4 regions of the Streptomyces sp. TRD_SC_5 genome follow, and region 1 is predicted to be linked to each of the others. Evidence: riboswitches for the same ligand, from Rfam matches in the RefSeq annotation. Region 1 holds a riboswitch; each other region holds the start of a gene.
What was found. A riboswitch is a leader RNA that binds a small molecule or an ion and turns the genes downstream of it on or off. The one in region 1 is predicted to bind cyclic di-AMP.

Region 1 (3,780 bases):
GCGGCGAGTTCCTCGGCGAAGGCCAGATCCTCCTCCTCGAAGGGCTCAGTGGGCTCCGCGCGCCAGAAATTGGCCATGCCCAGGACGACCCCACGCGCCTGCAGCGGCACCGAGACCAGGGAGCGGATGCCGAAGGCGAGGGCCCGGCCGGCTCCTACGGGGTCCTGGGACCGCCAGCCGTGGGCGAGGGTCAGGTCGGCCTCGAGCACAGCGTGACCGCCGGCCAGCGCCGCCGCCATCGGAGTGGTGGGGACGACGAACCTGATCAGGTCGCCCACCGGCTGGAACGGGCGGTCCTCCCGGCCGCCGCTCACGGCCGCGCGACGCATCTCGGTGTGCGCGCCCGTCGGCTCCTCGCCGCGCAGTACGGGGTCCAGCAGCTCCACCGTGGCGAAGTCCGCGAACCGGGGGACCGCCACCTCCGACAGTTCCTCGGCGGTACGCACCACGTCCAGCGTGGTCCCGATCCGTACTCCGGCCTCGTACAGCAGCTTCAGGCGCTCCCGCGCCACCTCGGCCGCGCCGGACAGCGCCCGCAGGTCGGTGGTGTCGCGGAGCGTCGCGACCGTGCCGGGGGGACCGCCGTACGGGGCGGTGGGCCGGGTATTGACGGCCAGCAGCCGGTCGCCGGCCAGGTGGACCTCGTCGCTCACGGCGCGGCCCGAGGTCAGCAGCTCGGCGATGGGGGCGTCGAGGCCCAGGTCGGTGACGTGCCGTCCCTCCGCGCCGGCGGGCAGTTCGAGGAGCCTGCGGGCCTCGTCGTTCAGCAGCGTCATCCGGCCGTCGTCCCCGATGATGAGCACCCCCTCCCGTACGGCGTGCAGAACCGCGTCGTGGTGCTCGTACATCCGGGTCATCTCGGTGGGGCCGAGACCGTGCGTCTGCCGGCGCAGCCGCCTGCTCACGAGCACGGCGCTGCCGGTGGCGAGGGCGAGCGCGCCGACGGCGGAACCCAAGAGCATCGGCAGATGGCGGTCCACCGCGTCACCGACGTTCTCGACCGTGACGCCGGCGGTGACCAGGCCGACGACGGAACCGTCGGCGTCGGTCACGGGGACGACGGCCCGGGCCGCGTCGTTCGGGGCGCCCTTGAAGATCTCCGTGAAGGCTTCTCCGGCCGTGGCGCGTTCCACGGCCTCGGCGCGCTCGCCGACCAGCGTCGGATCGGTGTCGACGTACCGGGTGCCGTCCGGTGCCATCACGGCCATGAAGTCCACACCCGACCCCCGTTGGGCCGCATCCATGTGGTCTCGCAGCGCGGCGGCCGGATCGGGAGACCGCAGGGACTCGACGGTGCCAGGGGCGTCCGCGAAGCCCTCCGCCGCGGCGAGCGAGCGGTTACGGGCGTCCCCCTCGCTGTCGTGGCGCGTCTGGACGGTGAGCGCCACCACAGCGGCGGTGATCAGCAGCACCGCGACCACGATCTGGAGGAAGAGCACCTGACCGGCGGCGCTGCGCACCTCCAGCCGGGACAGCCCTCCTCGCCGAGACGAGCGCGGTGAGCCGACACCCCTGGGTCGTGCGAGATGTCCGCTCATGCCCTATTTTTAGCATTACATGTCTTATTGCGGGCGACCGTGCGGTCCTAGAACGGGATCGAGCCGACCCCGGAAATCTTCAGCCGTCCGCTGCCGATGGCGGTGCGCTTCGCCACCACGTCGGCCTCCCGGCCGTCGGCCAGCCGCAGCGTGACATGTCCGCTGTCCATCGCCGCGTAGAACTCTTCCGGCACATTGTCGGTCTGGGCGCTGCCGCCCCACTCGAGCCCGGAGCTGCCTCCGCTCAACGTGGCCACGACATCGATCTCGGCATCACTGGTGATGAGGACCGCAGGGCCCTGATAGTTGCTCATGCCCCCAGTGTGCGCCCGCCGGCCGCTGCTTCCCGCCACATGGACGCGGCCGCGGGTACGCGAACGGCCTGCCTGCTCCAGCGAGGCACCCTCCGGGGCCCTGCTGGAGCAGGCAGGCCGTAACTTCCCTGCGGCCGCTCTAGTACGGGCCGTTCACATTGTCGATCGAGCCGTACCGGTCGGCGGCGTAGTTGCACGCGGCGGTGATGTTGGCGACCGGGTCGTAGCTGTCCATCGACGTACCGGGCACGTGGTAGGCCTGGAAGGTCGGCGCGATGACCTGGAGGAGGCCCTTGGACGGCGTGCCGTTCTGCGCGTTGATGTCCCAGTTGTTGATGGCCATCGGGTTGCCCGACGACTCGCGCATGATGTTGCGGTGGATGCCCTCGTAGGTGCCGGGGATGCCGCGCTCGGCCATGACGGCCAGCGACTCCTTGATCCAGCCGTCCAGGTCGTTGGTGTACGTCGTGGTCTTGGCGACGGCGGCGCGGGTCTCGGAGCGGTCGGCCCGGTCGGACGACGGCTTGGCCTTCGCGGGCGTCTCGGCCTTGGTATCGGCCTTGGCCTTGGCCTTCGCGCCGATCGTCAGCTTGAGGCCGGGGTGAATCAGCGCCGGGTCGTCACCGATGACCTGCCGGTTGTCCTCGTACAGCTTCTTCCAGCTGCCGCTCACGGAGTGCGCTTTCGCGATCTTGGAAAGGGAGTCACCCGCGACGACCGTGTGGGTCGTGGGTGCGGCCTTCTTCGCGGCGGCCGGGGCGGCGGCCACGGACTTCTCCACGGCGGCGGGCTGCGCCGCGCCGGCGGTGGTCGCGCCGATCAGCGGCATTGCCAGTGCGGCGCCACCGGTGCCGGCGGCGATGAGGCCACGGGTGAGAGATCTGGCCTTGGGACGGCGGTGCTTACCCATCGAGGGCATGACGAATTCCTCTCCGTCGCCTGCGAGGTGAGCTGTCGGGTTCGGGCTGGAGATGCCCGGTCGCACGGTCCGTGCGACTTCACCCCAAGCCGTTCCGGACGCATTCCGGATCGGCGGCTTACCTGGGTCCCCCGCTCCTGCCGTACGTGAGTGTGAGTGGGTGCGGATTCCGGACGGCGGCAGGATTCGGCGGTCCACCCGGATTGACCGTGACGGTAGGCGAGAGCGACGGCGAGAACAAGCCCTGGATTCCGCGGCGCAATCGCTCGGCGTATCAGGGCGCGGAAACTTCTGTCACTGTCCGTGGGCGCCAGACTCAACTTGCTTTCTGCGGAAGCAAACTGACGCCGACGGAACTGGCCGCATTCGGTCTCGGACGTGACTCGTATCACGGGCGACAGGGCAGGGCGACCTTTCGGGCAAACCGCCCACATTGGTCAATTCATGGGCTAAACGCGCACGGAAAGCGGACTTGATCGCCCATTTCGCCAATCGCCTGTGGACGTAAGGAAGTTGCCCCCTGCCCCGAGGGGCAAGGGGCGCGCACGTCCGTCGTCGGCCGTCTTACCGCAGCGGCGTTTTACGGCAGCGGCGTGCCACCAGTGGCGTTGACGATCTCGGCCGTGATGTAGCTCGCCTGCGGGGAAGCGAGGAACACGTATGCCGGAGCCATTTCGGCCGGCTGTGCGGGCCGCCCCAGCGGTGCCTGCTTTCCGAACTCCGTGGTGTCCGGCATGGTCGCCGGAATCAGCGGCGTCCACACCGGCCCCGGAGCGACGGCGTTGACGCGGATTCCGCTGGACGCCACCATTTGGGCCAGCCCCTGAGTGAAGGCGACAATGGCCGACTTCGTCATGGCGTAGTCGAGCAGATGCGGGCTGGGCTTGTACGCCTGAACGGAGGACGAGTTGATAATGCAGCCCCCCTCGGGGATGTGGGGGAGTGCCATCTTCGACAGCCAGAACATGCCGTAGAGATTGGTCTTCATTACGCGATCGAATTGCTCGGT
Region 2 (3,780 bases), 5.1 Mb from region 1:
CTCGTCCGACACCTGCTCGTAGAAGCTGACCAGGCGCTGCGCGTCGTCGGCGGTGATGGGGCGGATCCGCGCCGTACCTCCGTCGCGCAGGACCACATCGGCTTCCCAGTGAGCCGGGTACGCGTGGTGCCCGCTGCGGTCCGGCGAGGCCTGCTCCTGCGAGGGCTGCATGACGAAAGCCTACGGGTCGCGGGCCCGCTCGGGGCAAGGCAGGCTGAGGCCGCGGCGCGGGGCCGGCACAGAGCCGGGGGCCGGCCGCCCCGCGCGACATGAGAGACTGGTCTAGACAACCGTCAGGCTGGTCTAGACAAAAACATGAAGGGCAACACCATGGTTGAGCGCCGTGTCACCGTCGGCTGGGCCGAAGGCCTGCACGCCCGGCCCGCCTCCATCTTCGTTCGCGCCGCGACCGCCTCGGGTGTTCCCGTGACGGTCGCCAAGGCCGACGGCAAGCCGGTCAACGCCGCCTCCATGCTCGCGGTGCTCGGCCTGGGCGCGCAGGGTGGCGAAGAGCTCGTGCTCGCTTCCGAGGCCGACGGCTCGGACGCCGCTCTCGACCGCCTGGCGAAGCTGGTCTCCGAAGGTCTGGACGAGCTTCCCGAGACCGTCTGACCACTCGGACGGGCGAATTCTGACGCATACCGCACACGAAGGAGCCGTGGCCCCCGAATTCGGGGCGCCGCGGCTCTTTTTCGCTTTACGCGACGGCATACGACTCGAAATGCGGGCAGCGGAAATCAGCCCCCGCCAATTCACCCTCTTTGTATACGGCGCCGCTGTTAATGGCGGCCGCCCACGGTGTTTACGGCATGTTGCGAAGTCCTCACGCGTGCCTGCCCGCGCTCGCGCTCACGCGCCGGACCCGGACCCGGGCGCCGCAACCGGTGCGCGGCCACCGCGCGTTCGGCGTGCAGGGCCGTCAGGGCGCGGGCCCGTTCGGCATCGCCGCGCGCCACGGCGTCGACGATCGCGCCGTGTTCGGCCCATGCCTCGGCGGGGCGGGCCGGGTGCTCGACGGCGTACATCCAGGCGATCTTGTGCCGGAGCTGGATGAGCAGGGCGGTGAGCCCAGGACTGCCCGAGGCCTGCACGAGCGTCTCGTGGAACCAGCTGCCCAGCGAGCGCAGATCCTCACCCTCGCCCCTGCGGGCCCGCTCCTGGCCGAGCCTCACCAGGCCCCGCAGCACCTTGAGATGGGCCTCGTTGCGCCGCTGGGCGGCGCGGGCCGCGCTCAGCGGCTCGAGCAGCGTCCGTACCTCCAGCAGGTCGGCGGCCTCCTGCTCGGTGGGCTCGGCCACGCAGGCGCCCGCGTGCCGGCGGGTGGTGACGAATCCCTCGGACTCCAGCGTGCGCAGCGCCTCGCGCACCGGGACACGCGAGACACCGTAACGGCGTGCCAGCAGCTCTTCGGTGAGCCTGCTGCCCCGCGCGAAGACACCGGAAACGATGTCGTCACGGATTGCTGTGCATACCGATTGCGCGGGAATGCGCATGACCGGACCTCCGCCTTAATCCCCGCGAAACGCGGTCGACCGACGCTTGTTCGGTGACTCTATTGCAGCATTCCGCGATTTCCGACGGGAGGCCGGAATCAATGGACGGCTTTTGGACATGCGGAAGGCCCCGGCGGGGAAACCGGGGCCTTCCGTACGACTGTCCGTCAGACGTTCACGCCGTGCGCGCGCAGGTACGCGACCGGGTCCATGTCGGAGCCGTACTCGGGGGACGTGCGCGCCTCGAAGTGCAGGTGCGGCCCGGTCGAGTTGCCGGTCGAGCCCGAGATGCCTATCTGCTGGCCCGACGCGACGGACTGGCCGACCGAGACGCCGAGGGACGACAGGTGGCCGTACTGCGTGTACGTGCCGTCGTTCATCCGGATGACGATGTTGTTGCCGTACGCCCCGCCCCAGCCGGCCTCGACGACGGTGCCCGCACCGACGGAGACGACGGAACTGCCGGACGCGGCGCGGAAGTCGACGCCGGAGTGGCTGCCGGAGGACCAGAGGTTGCCGCCGGTCTTGTAGCCGGTGGTCACGGCGGAGCCGGCGACGGGAAGGGTGTAGCCGTTGAGGCGCTTGCGCTCCGCCTCGCGGGCGGCGCGCTCCTTGGCCGCGCGCTCCTCGCGCTCCTTCCTGGCCCGCGCCTCGGCCTCCGCCTCGGCCTCCGCCTTGGCCTTGGCCTCCGCCTTGCGCTTCGCTTCCGCCTTGCGCTTCGCCTCGGCCTTGCGCTCGGCCTCCGCCTTGTCGGCGGCGTGCTGCTGCGCCTCGGCCTGGGCGGCGATCTGGTCGGCGAGGGAGTCGCCGATGACGATGGCCTGGGTGAGGCCGGTGTCCTCGGCGGCAACGGCCGTTTCGGCGGCGAGGGCCGGAGAGGCCAGGCCTCCGATGACGCCGGTGGTCGCGAGGGCTGCGACGCCCGCCATGTTCGCGCTCTTGCGCGTCAGACGGCTGGGACGACGGTGCTTCCCGGTGGCACGGGTGAACGCCATGGAGTGGCTGATCCTTTCCTTCCTTCTCGCCTACCGGGTTAGCTGACGGGTTCGGAGCAGGAAGGTCTCCTACGGACCCCTGTCGCACGTGCGCACGAAGGACGTCCGATTCACCCCAGGGACTGATTGGGTCCCCGGCTCCCCAGGCTCGCGCCTGACGGGGACTCGGCGATGACTGTCCGGTGCCGCGGATGCGGCTCACTGCTGACGGACAGCCGGACAGACGCTAAACGGGACATCTTTTAATCACCAAACAGACAGGGCGTTTTGTAACGCACCCCACAGGCCAGACAGGCAACCTCCACAACAAAACGGACATAAGAGAAGGACCCCGGCAGCCTTTCGGCTTCCGGGGCCCCTCTATCCACCGCTTTGGGATGAGTTGTGCGTCTGGCTCCGGCAGGTCAGCCGCTGACCACCGTCACGTCACCGATGCCCAGCGCCCTCACGGGCTCCTCGATCTGCGACGCGTCCCCGACGAGCACCGTGACCAGGTGGTCCTCGGGGAAGGCGCTGACGGCCGCCGCGGTGGCCTCCACGGTGCCCGTCTCCGCGAGGCGGGCGTACATCCGGGCCTGGAAGTCGTCCGGCAGGTGCTGCTCGACCTGATCGGCGAGCGTGCCGGCGACGGCCGCGGCCGTCTCGTACTTGAGCGGCGCGACACCCACCAGGTTCTGTACGGCGACATCCCGCTCGGCGTCCGTGAGGCCCTCGGCCGCGAGGGTGCGCAGCACCTTCCAGAGGTCTTCGAGCGCCGGGCCCGTGGACTCCGTGTCCACCGAGCCGCTGATCGCCAGCATCGACGCGCCCGACCCGTCGGCGGCGGAGCGCAGCACCTGGCCGAAGGCGCGCACGCCGTACGTGTACCCCTTCTCCTCGCGCAGGACGCGGTCGAGGCGGGAGGTGAGCGTGCCGCCCAGGCAGTAGGTGCCGAGGACCTGGGCCGGCCAGACGCTGTCGTGCCGGTCGGGTCCGATCCGGCCGATGAGCAGCTGCGTCTGGACCGCGCCGGGACGGTCCACGATGACCACACGGCCCGTGTCGTCGGCGGTCACCGGCGGTACGGGGCGGGGTTCGGCGGTGTCGCCCTTCCACGCGCCCAGGGTGTCGGCCAGGATCGCGTCCAGGTCCGTTCCCTCGAGGTCGCCGACGACCACGGCGGTGGCGGTCGCGGGGCGCACGTGCGCCGCGTAGAAGCCCCGCACGGCGCCGGAGTCGATCTGCCCCACCGTCTCCTCGGTGCCCTGGCGCGGACGCGACATGCGCGAGGTGGCCGGGAAGAGCTCCTTGGA
Region 3 (3,780 bases), 6.0 Mb from region 1:
ACGCCCGGCGCTCCGGCGACCTGCTGCGCGAACGGCTGGCCGCGCTCATCGGCCGCTACGAGCTGCTGCACGACGTACGCGGGCGCGGGCTCATGATCGGCATCGAGTTCGGCCGGCCCAGCTCCCTGAAGCTGCGCAGCCGCTGGACCATGCTCCAGGCCGCCCGCAAGGGTCTCTTCGCGCAGATGGTCGTCGTACCGCTGCTCCAGAAGCACCGGATTCTCACGCAGGTCTCCGGCGATCACCTCGAAGTGATCAAGCTGATTCCGCCGCTGATCGTGGGCGAGAGGGAGGTGGACCGGTTCGTCGGCGCTTTCACTGCCGTGATGGACGACGCGCACAGCGGCGGCGGTCTGATGTGGGACTTCGGCAAAACACTGGTGAAGCAGGCGGTCGCCAACCGGTGATTTTGCCTCAGAGGCAAATTACTTGCCTCACGGGCAATCCCTCTGGCCCAATGGCGGCATGACATCCCGCCCCGAAGAGCCGCCCGCAGGAGCGCTGCCCCCGGTCGCCCCGCGACTGCGCGACCTGCGCCGGCACAGCGGCCTCACGCTGGAGGCGGCCGCCCGCCGCGCCGGGCTCTCGCCCGCGCACCTGTCCCGCCTGGAGACGGGACAGCGCCGGCCGTCGCTGCCGATGCTGCTCGCGCTGGCCCGTGTCTACGGTACGACGGTGTCCGCGCTCCTCGGCGAGACCCCGGGCGACCGGGACGCCGTACTGCGCGCGGACGAGAGCGAGGCACGGGAGGCCGACGGCTGGACGTACCACCGGGCGGGCGGCTCGGGGCGCGCCATGCAGGCGCTGCGGGTGCATGTCCCCTACGGCGCTCAAGGGGACCTGGTGCGCGTCCATCCGGGCGAGGAGTGGCTGTACGTCCTGTCGGGGCGGCTGCGACTGGTGCTCGGCGAGAGCGTCCACCGCCTCGATGCCGGGGGCAGCGCGCATTTCGACTCGCTGACCCCGCACCGCATCGCGGCCGCCGGCCCGGCCGGGGCCGACCTGCTGTTCGTTCCCACCTTGCTGCAGAGCGCCACCGGCGGCCTGTGCCTGCCCCAGGAGACCTGACATGCCGCAGCCCGAAGAGAAGACCACCGTTCGCCGCTTCGCGGAGGACAAGATCCCCAGGGGCCTGGCGGTCCGCGTCTTCGTGTACGTCGTCGCGGGCCACCTCTTCGCGGCCTTCGTCTACCTGCTCTTCACGCTCGGCGGCCAGCGCTGATCTTGCGGCCGACGCCGGTACTCGCGGCCGACACCGGTACTCGATGTGATCAGCTCTTGTCGAGCAGGCGCGTCCGCAGCCGCTCCCGGGTCTCCGGAGTGATGCCCAGCCCCTCCGCGAGGTAGCGGTCGGTGGTGCCCCAGATCTCCTCGATCGTCTCGAAGGCGGCGTTCAGATACTCCGCGCGGGCCTCGAAAAGCGGGCTGAGCAGCTCCATGACCTCGGGTGACATCCCGGCCGACGAGTTGTCGCTGCGGCGCACCTTGTAGCGGCGGTGCGGGTCGTTCGACTTCAGGTAGTCGGCCTCGATGGCCTCGCGCTCCACGCCGACCGCCAGCAGGGCCACCGCTATGGACAGGCCCGCCCGGTCCTTGCCCGCCGCGCAGTGCATGAGCGCGGGGACGGCTTCCTCGGCGAGAGCGTGCAGCACCTGGCTGTGCTCGGCCGTACGCTCCTTGATGATCACGCGGTACGTCGCCGACATCCGGTCCGCGGCCTTGCCGTCCGAGAGGATCTCGCGCAGCTCGTCGAGGTTCCCGTCGCGGACCATCTTCCAGAACACGGCGCCGTCGGCCGGGTCCGTCAATGGCAGGTTGACATTGCGCACCCCCGGCAGCTCGATGTCCGGGCCTTCCAGTTGCTGGTCCGCCTCGTTGCGGAAGTCGAAGATCGTGTGGAGGCCCAGCGAACCCAGGAACGCCGCGTCGGCGGCGGTGGCGTGCGCCAGGTGACCGCTGCGGAAGAGGACTCCGTGCCGTACCCGCCGCCCGTCCACCGTCGGCAGGCCGCCCACATCACGGAAGTTGCGCACGGCGGCAAGCTCGGGCTCCTGCTCGGGCTCTGTCGACGGGACCTGCGGCAGCTGCTGTGTCACGTGGGCTCCTGAAGTCTGCCGTCGGCGCTGCTCGCCGACTTCGGCGCGTTTCGACGATACGACATGGGTTCGTTGGGCAACCATCTCGGCCGACCCGGCGCGGCCTGTCGTGGAGTCGCCTGCTCTTACCGCTACAGGATGGGGCGTAAGTGATTGTTCGGGTGAAACGGACTATGTCCTGCTAACTCCCCTTGTAGGTACGGGAAATGGTGAGACCGCTGGTGAGCAGGATCATATTCGTGACGGTGCGTGGCGAAGCGCCGTGGGTAAATACCAGTTCACAGGCGGGGCCCAAAGATCCGTAATCCACAGAGGGTGACGGGAATTGCGTCATGAATTCTTGTGGGGCGACGGCGGAGTGAATGGACTGGCTTGTACGGGGGAGCCGCGTCGGCTTACGGTCACCGTCAATCCGGGTGGACCGCCGAATCCTGCCACCTCCCGGAATCCGCACCCACACTCACTCACGCGTGGCAGGAGCGGGGGACCCAGGTAAGTACGCCGGTCATCCGGATGTTCCACGTCCGGACCGGCTTTGGGGTTAAGTCGCGCAACAGCGCGGCCGGGCATCTCCAGCCCGAACCCGACAGCTCACCTCGTAGGCGCCGGAGAGGAATGTTCCATGCCCGCAAAGGGTAAGCACCGCCGCCCGAGGTCCAACTCGCTCACGCGCGGATTCGCCGCCGCCGGAACGGGCGGGGCAGTACTCGCACTTCCCCTCATCGCCGCCACCGGCGCGAACGCCGCGGAGAAGGCGGCCCCGGCTGCCGCGTCCGCCGGCCAGGCCGCCGCTTCGGACGTTGCCAAGAAGGCGACGCCCAAGAAGAAGACCAGCACCAAGACCTACGCCGTGGTCGCCGGCGACTACCTGTCCAAGATCGCCGACGAGCAGGACGTGCGCGGCGGCTGGCAGAAGCTGTACGACGACAACCGTGAGGTTGTCGGCGGCAACCCCTCGCTGATCCTGCCCGGCATGAAGCTGACCATCGGCGCGAAGGCGGCGGCGCCCGCGAAGGCCGCACCCGCGAAGCCGGCGCAGCCGGCGGCCAAGGCGCCCGCGCCCGCCGCCCCGAAGGCCGAGCCCAAGGCCGAGGTCAAGGCCGAGGTCGAGAAGCCCGCCCCCGCCGCCGCGCAGAGCACCGGATCCGGCTTCACCGCCCCGGTCTCCGCGGGCGTCACCACCCCGTACCGCGCCGCCGGCGGCAGCTGGTCCAGCGGCTACCACACGGGCGTCGACTTCTCCGCGTCCAGCGGTACCCCGGTCAAGGCGGTCGGCTCCGGCACCGTCGTCTCCGCGGGCTGGAGCGGGTCGTACGGCAACGAGGTCGTCATCAAGCACGACGACGGCCGGTACTCGCAGTACGCCCACCTGTCCTCGCTGTCCGTCTCCTCCGGCCAGAGCGTCGGCGGCGGCACCCAGATAGGCCTCTCCGGCAGCACGGGCAACTCCACCGGCCCGCACCTGCACTTCGAAATCCGCACCGGCCCGAGCTACGGCTCGGACGTCGACCCGCTGGCCTACCTGCGCGGCCACGGCGTCACTGTCTGATCCGTCTGGTCGGTCAGGTCCGCCTGGTCCGTCTGGTCCGTCCTGAACGACGCTCCCGTACGCCCCCTTTTGCTGCCACGCCCGGCGGCAAAAGGGGGCGTACGTGCGTTTCGGGTCTATTCCGGATTGGGTGAA
Region 4 (3,780 bases), 3.4 Mb from region 1:
TGTCGCCGTTCGCGCACCCGCTGTTCACGGTGCTGACGGGCATCGGCTTCGGCCTGGCCGCGCTCTCGCCGCCGCGCGGGGGAAGGTGGCGGCGTATCGCGCTGCCGCTGCTCGGCCTGGCGTTCGCGATGGGCATGCACGCCCTGTGGAACGGGTCGTCGGTCTTCGGGGGGTACGGCTTCTACCTCGTGTACGCCGTCTTCATGGTCCCCGCCTTCGCGCTGCTGACCTGGCTGGTGGTCTGGACGCGCCAGCGCGAGCTGCGCACGATAGCCGCCGAACTGCCCGCCTATGCCGCCGCCGGCTGGCTGCGGCCCGACGAGCCGCTCGCGCTCTCCTCGATGCGGGCCCGCTCGCTGGCCCGGGGCGCGGCGGCTCGTGCCGGTGGCGGCCGGGCGGCGGCCTTGGCCGTCGCCGAGTACGAAGCCTTCGCCACGTCCCTGGCCTTCCTGCGCCACCGCGCCCACCGCGGCGCACTCGGCCCGGACTTCGCGGCCCGCGAGCAGGAGCTGCTGCACCACCTGTGGCAGCGCAGGGAGGTGGCCGGGCCGGCCCTGGAGTACGCGGCACGGGCCACGGGCCGGGTGCGGCCCCCGTCGCCGTGGCCGCCGCAACCGCCTTGGCAGTCGTACGGGTACGGGCCTCCCCCGCACCAGGACTACGCCGCGTACAACCCGTACCGGCAGCAATAGCCGCCGTACGACGCATACACAGACCGGCAGCCCTGGGCGCGGGGGGCGTGCGCCAAGACTGCCGGGGACTGTGGGAGAAATCGTCAGGTCGTCAGACGGAGAGGCCCTTACCGCGCAGCCACGCCGCGGGGTCGACCCCGGCACCGTCGGGCGTGTGCACTTCGAGGTGCAGGTGCGGCCCGGTCACGTTGCCGGTGGCGCCCACGTTGCCGATGACGTCGCCCGTACCGACTTCGCCGGACGTGACGGTCATCGAGGAGAGGTGGCAGTACCAGACCTCAGTACCGTCCGCGAGCTCCAGGACGATGCGGTAGCCGTACGAACCCGACCAGCCCGCGGACTTGATCGTGCCGCCGTGCACGGCCTTGACCGGCGTGCCCGTCGGTGCGGCGAAGTCGAGACCGGTGTGCTGGCCGGAGGACCACATCGAGCCGGACTGCCCGTAGGTGGAGGTGAGCGTGTACGAAGAGGTGGGCAGCGAGAAGCTGGCGGCCAGCTTGGCGAGCCGCTCCTCCTCGGCCTTGCGCTTGGCCTCTTCCGCCGCCTGGCGCCTCTTCTCCTCGGCTTCGCGCTTCTCCTCGGCGACCTTCGCCTCAGCCGCGCTCTGCTGCTTCTTCGCGTCGGCGGCGGCCTGCTCGGCCGCCTCCTTCTCGGCGGCCAGCTTCACCTCGGCGTCGGCGGCGGCCTGCTGCTGCTCGGCCTGCTGGAGGATGCGGGCGCGCAGGGCCTCGCCCGCGTCGGTGGTGCCCTGCTGCGCGTCGGCGGTGGTGATGCCCGCGGTGGTGAGCGGGGCGGCGGCCATGATCGCTTCGCCGGAACCGGAACCGGATTCCGCGTCGTCGGACATCAAAGAGCCGACACCGGGTAGTGACTTGGCGTCGGGAAGTGAGTCCGCTATCGCGTCGGGAAGGGAGATCGAGATGGCCGGCTTGTCCTGCGCGGTGGCGATGCCGCCCGCGCCGACCGCGGCGATGACGCCGACGCCCAGAACGGTGGAGCTGCGGCCGAGACCGCCGCGCTGCTTTGCGACGCGGTGACGACCGCGTACGGGCCGGACGGATTCCTCAGTCGGATTCCACTCCTCCCAGGTCCCCTCCCCGCCGACGGGATTCCCGGTGTCGCTGGGTGCCCCGTAAGGGGGCAGGGTGGCTTCGGGGGCAGGCCTGTTGGACGCCACGGAGGCGTGCTCCTTTCCTTCCTTCTCGCCTACCGGGTTAGCTGACGGGTTCGGAGCAGGAAGGTCTCCTACGGGCCTCTCCGTGGGTACGAAGCGGCCCGATTCACCCCAAGGAACGTGGTTCCCCGGTTCCCTTGCGGAATTCGGCGCGTGCGCACGGTGCCGTCTCTTGCGACGACTGGGACGACCGCGCTGCGTTATCGAACGTTAATAGACACGGGCTCCGGTTTCCAAGCCGTTCCAACTGATCGTTAAGGACCTTGGCCTGGACTAATCAGGACACAAGCGGCCACAGTCGGACGAGTTGACCACCCCTCAGAAAACATCCGCACCATGACGGTTCGTCAATTGTTATGCGCAGGGGTGTCCCGCGATTACCCAGCGTCGCCGCCCCGGTCGCAGGGCTAACTTCAGCCCCATGGTTGTCAACAGCACGCAATCGGTGGCCGATCGCTACCGCGAGTTCTCCGAGCAGCAGGCGCGCGGCACCTCCCCCGCCTACGCCGAACTCACCGCCCGCATCAGCGAGGACCAGGACCTCTGCGCCCTCATCGCCGCCCTGCCCCCCGGCAACAAGCAGCAGCCCAATCTCCTCCTCGCCGCCGTCCGCCACCTGGGCGGCCCCTACGAGCAGTGGGCGCCCTTCCGCGACTGGACCCTGGCCCACTGGGACGACGTACGCACCGTCATGCTGGCCCGCTTCACCCAGACCAACGAGCCCGCGCGCTGCGCCACCCTACTGCCCCTCCTCGCCACGCTCCCCCAGCCGCTCGCCCTCATCGAGGTCGGCGCCTCCGCGGGCCTGTGCCTCCACCCCGACCGCTACGCCTACCGCTACGACGACGGCCCCGTCCTCGGCACCTCGCCCGTCACCTTCGACTGCCGTACGGACGGTCCCACGCCCCTGCCCACCGCGCTCCCGGACATCGCGTGGCGCGCCGGCATCGACCTCAACCCCCTCGACCCCACCGACGAGGACGACGTCCGCTGGCTCCAGTCACTGATCTGGCCCGGCCGCGCGGAGCGCCCGCGTCAGCAGCTCGCCGCCATCGAGGCCGTACGTACGGCGCCCAGCCACCGCATCGTCCGCGGCGACCTCGTCGACGAACTCCCGGCGCTGGCGGCCGAGGCCCCGGCGGACGCGACCCTGGTCGTCTTCCACACCGCCGTACTGATGTACCTGCCGCTCGCCCGCCGCGAGGAGTTCGCCGCGCTCGTACGTGACTTGCCCGGCCACTGGATCTCCAACGAGCACCACACCGTGCTGCCCTGGCTCGACGCCCCGGCCCCCGACGACGAGCACCTGCTCACCCTCGCCCTCGACGAGCGCGCGGTCGCCTTCACGGCCCCGCACGGCCAGAGCCTGCACTGGTTCGGCCGTCAGGCAGGTCCAGCCGCCTGACGAGACCCACGGTCCTGCGGCGGTCCTGCTGGCCCTCGGCGGGCCGCCCGACCGCCAGCAGGGCCATGTCGTCCGTGGCGGCTCCGGCCGTGTGCAGCCGTACGTCGTCGGTGAGCGCGTCCAGCAGCGCCTCGGGCCCCGGGAAGATCCGCCCGCGCAGCCGCGCGGCCGGATCGTAGAAGACACCCGCGGCATTCCTGGCCTCGGACAGACCGTCCGTGTAGAGCAGCAGCGTGGCGCCCGGCGGGAACGCGTAGTCCTGCGCCCGGTCCGGCCAGGCCGCCAGCTCACCCATCCCCAGGGGCAGCGCGGCCACGGCCGGCACGATCTCCGCGACATCCCCGTCGGCGTACAGCAGCAGCGGCTCCGGATGCCCGCGGTTGACCAGCCTCACGATGCCCTCACCGCGCGGGATCTCGCCCAGTACGGCCGTCGTGAAGCCCTCGAAGGCATCCAGCCCGTCACGCCGCGCGCCCTCCCGCTTGAGCGCCCGCTCCAGCCGCTGTGCG

Region 2: it holds a riboswitch for cyclic di-AMP, as region 1 does, so the genes downstream of both, AC1P0E_RS25770 (M23 family metallopeptidase) here and AC1P0E_RS02210 (transglycosylase SLT domain-containing protein) in region 1, are expected to answer to the same signal.
Region 3: it holds a riboswitch for cyclic di-AMP, as region 1 does, so the genes downstream of both, AC1P0E_RS29465 (M23 family metallopeptidase) here and AC1P0E_RS02210 (transglycosylase SLT domain-containing protein) in region 1, are expected to answer to the same signal.
Region 4: it holds a riboswitch for cyclic di-AMP, as region 1 does, so the genes downstream of both, AC1P0E_RS18125 (M23 family metallopeptidase) here and AC1P0E_RS02210 (transglycosylase SLT domain-containing protein) in region 1, are expected to answer to the same signal.

Annotation. Positions count from the first base shown of each region.
Region 1 covers NZ_JBWZZS010000001.1:469,360-473,139, reverse strand. The annotation lists gene AC1P0E_RS02220 (SpoIIE family protein phosphatase) at 1-1,538, opposite strand, end outside; gene AC1P0E_RS02215 (DUF4873 domain-containing protein) at 1,586-1,852, opposite strand; gene AC1P0E_RS02210 (transglycosylase SLT domain-containing protein) at 1,992-2,771, opposite strand; cyclic di-AMP (ydaO/yuaA leader) riboswitch at 2,776-2,940, opposite strand; gene AC1P0E_RS02205 (SDR family oxidoreductase) at 3,352-3,780, opposite strand, start outside.
Region 2 covers NZ_JBWZZS010000001.1:5,610,351-5,614,130, reverse strand. The annotation lists gene AC1P0E_RS25785 (bifunctional acetate--CoA ligase family protein/GNAT family N-acetyltransferase) at 1-171, opposite strand, end outside; gene AC1P0E_RS25780 (HPr family phosphocarrier protein) at 331-612, shown strand; gene AC1P0E_RS25775 (GntR family transcriptional regulator) at 780-1,493, opposite strand; gene AC1P0E_RS25770 (M23 family metallopeptidase) at 1,661-2,488, opposite strand; cyclic di-AMP (ydaO/yuaA leader) riboswitch at 2,501-2,669, opposite strand; gene AC1P0E_RS25765 (M16 family metallopeptidase) at 2,893-3,780, opposite strand, start outside.
Region 3 covers NZ_JBWZZS010000001.1:6,439,455-6,443,234, forward strand. The annotation lists gene AC1P0E_RS29445 (aspartate aminotransferase family protein) at 1-407, shown strand, start outside; gene AC1P0E_RS29450 (helix-turn-helix domain-containing protein) at 466-1,068, shown strand; gene AC1P0E_RS29455 (DUF6126 family protein) at 1,070-1,222, shown strand; gene AC1P0E_RS29460 (tyrosine-protein phosphatase) at 1,272-2,096, opposite strand; cyclic di-AMP (ydaO/yuaA leader) riboswitch at 2,544-2,716, shown strand; gene AC1P0E_RS29465 (M23 family metallopeptidase) at 2,719-3,645, shown strand.
Region 4 covers NZ_JBWZZS010000001.1:3,883,273-3,887,052, reverse strand. The annotation lists gene AC1P0E_RS18130 (PrsW family intramembrane metalloprotease) at 1-692, shown strand, start outside; gene AC1P0E_RS18125 (M23 family metallopeptidase) at 784-1,869, opposite strand; cyclic di-AMP (ydaO/yuaA leader) riboswitch at 1,881-2,028, opposite strand; gene AC1P0E_RS18120 (DUF2332 domain-containing protein) at 2,288-3,271, shown strand; gene AC1P0E_RS18115 (PP2C family protein-serine/threonine phosphatase) at 3,210-3,780, opposite strand, start outside.